Regions from separate parts of the Priestia sp. SB1 genome, predicted to be linked through region 1. Evidence: predicted binding sites of a transcription regulator. Region 1 holds the regulator's gene; the other holds the start of a gene.

Evidence for each region. The regulator LexA, encoded in region 1, represses DNA repair genes until DNA is damaged. The targets are predictions, from matches to a motif close to CGAACATATGTTCG.
Region 2: a site for LexA is predicted at 589-602, ahead of recA (recombinase RecA). Genes of this name have one in related genera too.

The regions. Positions count from the first base shown of each region.
Region 1 is NZ_JBBJSS010000001.1:213,026-215,235, forward strand. Features, by position in the region: gene WKH56_RS01115 (YneB family resolvase-like protein) at 1-504, opposite strand, end outside; gene yneA (cell division suppressor protein YneA) at 558-887, opposite strand; gene lexA (transcriptional repressor LexA) at 1,034-1,651, shown strand; gene WKH56_RS01130 (magnesium transporter CorA family protein) at 1,861-2,210, shown strand, end outside.
Region 2 is NZ_JBBJSS010000002.1:904,712-906,921, reverse strand. Features, by position in the region: gene WKH56_RS10310 (hypothetical protein) at 1-404, shown strand, start outside; gene recA (recombinase RecA) at 840-1,886, shown strand; gene WKH56_RS10300 (hypothetical protein) at 1,948-2,210, opposite strand, start outside.

The DNA.
Region 1 (2,210 bases):
CGCTTCTTTTTTTTCTCTTCCTGAGTTAACTCCTTGATTTTTTAAATTTTGCTGCGGACGATAACCGTTTTCTACGGCTCTTTTCATTCCTCTTTTAATTTTAGCGTTATGTAATTTCCGCTGATGCTCTTCCACTAAGCTAATAATATCTAACACCATCGAATCAGATTCTGAAAGCTGAAGCTGACCTTGATGACTAATCGTATAGATCGTAGCATTTTCTTTATGAAAAGCATGAAGAAGCGCGATTCGGGCATTTCCTCTGCCTAATCGCGTTTCGTCTTGAATGAGCAGCACAGATATTTTTTCTTCTTTCATTGTATGAAGAACATCCAATATACCCTCTCTGTCTACGTCATATCCGCTTGCTTTTTCCATTACGACTTTTTTTACGTTTAGATGGTGAAGATCAGCAAGCTTTTTTAATTCTTCTTGCTGGCGCTGTAAAGATGTTTCTTGGGTTTTTTTATCCGTACTTACACGGCAATAAATAATGGCGTCCACTTTTATCACGACCTTTTCGGCTTCTAACAATATTCAGGAACGGCCGTTACACACTACTGTTCAATTGCCACTTGATTATGTAACTCTTTTTTTAAAACAGGAATATATAATTTATCTCCAGGAGATAAAGACTGGGCAGTGTCTGAGTTTAGATCATTGACGTCTTCAACCCATTTGACAAATTCATTGGTGGTCAAATGATGGTGATTATGATACTTGTTGGACAAGTCCCAAAGCGTATCTCCTTTTGTAATAGTAACCGTTGAATATTTGTCTAAATCTACTTTATCCGCTCCTAAAACCAGCGTCAATACATATGTAAGTGCAGCGATAACTGCAAAAAAAATAGCGTAATGTTTCATAGAATGTAAGAATTGGTGCATATTATGATCCCCCTATCAGAATATATGTTCTTATTTTATTGAGAACATTTGTTTCTGTCAATGGAATTCTTCGAACTTATGTTTGTATATTGACACATCACGTGGTATAATTCACCTAAAGAATAGCTAAAATCGAGGTGAAAAATATGAAGCTATCAAAACGTCAACAAGACATACTAGATTTTATTAAGCACGAAGTAAAATTAAAAGGTTATCCGCCTTCTGTTCGTGAGATTGGGGAAGCGGTGGGATTAGCCTCTAGCTCCACTGTACACGGGCATTTAGCTCGTTTAGAAAGCAAAGGGTTAATTCGCAGAGATCCAACAAAACCAAGAGCAATCGAAGTTCTTCAACTAGACGAAGTAAACATCCCTAAAAGCAATGTCATTAATGTTCCTGTTATCGGTAAAGTAACAGCGGGTCTTCCTATAACAGCCGTTGAAAATGTGGAAGAATATTTCCCTCTTCCAGATAAATTCGTTTCTCCAGATGATCATGTATTTATGCTTGAAATTATGGGAGAAAGTATGATTGAAGCAGGTATTCTAGATGGCGATATGGTAATCGTACGTCAGCAGCAAACTGCTAATAACGGAGATATTGTGGTCGCTATGACCGAGGACAACGAAGCAACGGTAAAACGTTTCTTTAAAGAAGAAAATTTCGTTCGTTTACAGCCTGAAAATTCAACGATGGCGCCTATTATTCTTCGCCACGTAACGATTTTAGGAAAAGTCACTGGTGTATATCGCACGATTCACTAATTACACACTGTATGTAAAACCAACTAATCATGATGTTAGTTGGTTTTTTACGTTTGTTTTCTAAAAAAATTGGCATATTATAAATGATACGTCGAATCATTACAGGCAGGTAGAGCGGTTTTTATAAAGCCTGTTTTACCTTTTACTTTCTGTCTGCATTTTTTCGACTCTCAAAAAAAATACAACCGACTATAAGAAGGATGTAGTTTATGACCAATACACCAAGGAAAACAGAACCATTTCAAACTATTATGCCTACCAAAGCAATGAACATGTTTCTTTTTCCTTTTTCCTTTGATCGAAAAAATAAAGAGCAGCTTGTTCATGCACTAGAAGCAAATATGTTTGAGTTTTTTTCCATTCAAAACAAACATGTAGAAAAAGAATACTACGGAGAACAGTATTACGTATCTCATGATAGCTTGGATCAATATTTTCTTCCTTACATTGAATGTATTCTATTTCCTGATTCGTGCGAAAAAGAAGGCTTGCTTCGATTTTCAAAAAAAATAGACCATACCGTTACGCTACAAACTTCCTCCACCACCGTGTCTAGCAA
Region 2 (2,210 bases), on a different contig from region 1:
TGGCAGTATCAGGTTTCTACGTTGGAACTATAAGTGATCGATACGCAGAAATAAATGGTTTAATTATAGCTATATTTACTAGTACAATTGTATTATTTTATATAGCCCAATATACCGAAATGGACTGGGCAGTTAACAGAATTGTAATAGCAAGTTATTTAGTAATAGGTTTTTTGTCATCCCTAGTATCTAGGTTAACAAATAAGAAACAAAGAATCAAGAATAAAATGGAATTAAAAGATAAACTTAGGGATTCTGGTAACGACAGAGAAAATAATCCTCAAAAAGTAAAATCTCCTAAGAATTATTTTTCATTATTAAAAAGCGAACTAAAGGATAGCACTAGTAAGAAGTTATCAAAGTTTAGTGAAAAAAGAGTGAAAAGCCCTAACACAAAAGAATAGAATTATGGTCTAAACACAAATAAAAGCATTAAAAACCCCTTCTACAACGCTTTACGTATAGAGGGGGTTTGTTGCGTAATAAAATACTTTAATTTTCAATTTACCACAGAGCTTGAAAAGAAATTAGTTGTAAAGTTAGTTCTGCTTTACAACTAATTTCTTTTAATGTATGATTATCCCATAGAGAACGTTTGTTCGGTATCTAGATTTAAGTACTTTTAGTTTTAATATTAAAAGATAACCACTAAGAAGAGAAGCTGTTACTTTTTTAGATATTATTGAACGCTTAAAACAATATCTCTGAGCGGGAAAAACCCACTTTTATTTAATATATATTTTTTGTTTATTTTCATTTTTATTTAAAAAATACTCTATACTTTAGGCAGTAAGAAATCATTAAAAAAATACAACTAATTCTTGGAGGTACATTAAATTATGAACGAAAGACAAGCAGCTTTAGATATGGCTTTAAAACAAATTGAGAAACAATTTGGTAAAGGATCTGTAATTAAAATGGGGGAAGGTACACACACAAAAGTTGAAGCATCTAGCTCAGGTTCTTTAAGTTTAGATATTGCTCTTGGGATCAATGGTTATCCTAAAGGTAGAATTATGGAAGTTTATGGACCCGAAAGTTCAGGTAAAACTACAGTCTCTTTACACGCTATTGCAGAGGTACAAAAAAATGGAGGACGTGCTGCCTTTATTGATGCTGAACACGCACTTGATCCAGTTTATGCAAGAAAACTAGGTGTAGATATTGATGAGTTACTGTTATCTCAACCAGATACTGGTGAACAAGCACTTGAAATTGCTGAAGCATTAGTTAGAAGTGGAGCCGTTGACATTATTGTTGTTGACTCAGTAGCAGCATTAGTTCCACAAAAAGAAATTGAAGGGGAAATGGGAGATTCTCACGTAGGTCTACAAGCTCGTTTGATGTCTCAAGCTCTTCGTAAACTTTCTGGAGCAATCAATAAGTCTAAAACCATTGCTATTTTCATTAACCAAATTCGTGAAAAAGTCGGCGTTATGTTCGGTAACCCTGAAACAACTCCTGGTGGACGTGCTCTTAAATTCTATTCTTCAGTACGCCTTGAAGTTCGTCGTGCTGAACAACTTAAGCTAGGAAATGATATTGTAGGTAACAAAACAAGAATTAAAGTAGTTAAAAATAAGATGGCTCCTCCTTTCCGCGTTGCCGAAGTAGATATTATGTATGGAGAAGGAATCTCTAAAGAAGGGGAAATCTTAGATATCGGTTCTGAATTAGATATCGTACAAAAATCTGGTTCTTGGTTTTCATATAATGAAGAGCGCTTAGGACAAGGACGCGAAAACGCCAAAGCATTCTTGAAAGAAAATCCTGAAATTAGAGAAGAGATTAGAAAAGCTATTGTTGAAGTCAAATACGGCACTGATGCTACTAACAGTGACGATAATGACAGCAATAATGATTTTGAGAACTATAGCGAAGAATAATAAAAATAAAGAACACCTTGCCATATGGAAAGGTGTTCTTTTACTTATGTAACGTACAAGCTTAAAGTCCAAAAATTTTATTGAATATTCTTTTATTTTTTACATCTTTTTCTAATTTTCGTAATAGTACCGTGTCTTCTTTACTGAATAAGATTGTGTTAACAAAGTCAATTTCTTTATCTTTAAGCGGTTCCTCGCTTTTAATTTTCTTTTCAACTGAGTGAAGAACTTTAAGTTTAAGTGTTAAGGTTTTTGGTGTGCCTATTTTTTTATGGTAATATCTCCATTGTTGATCCGACAATATTAACTCCTGATTTTCAACAT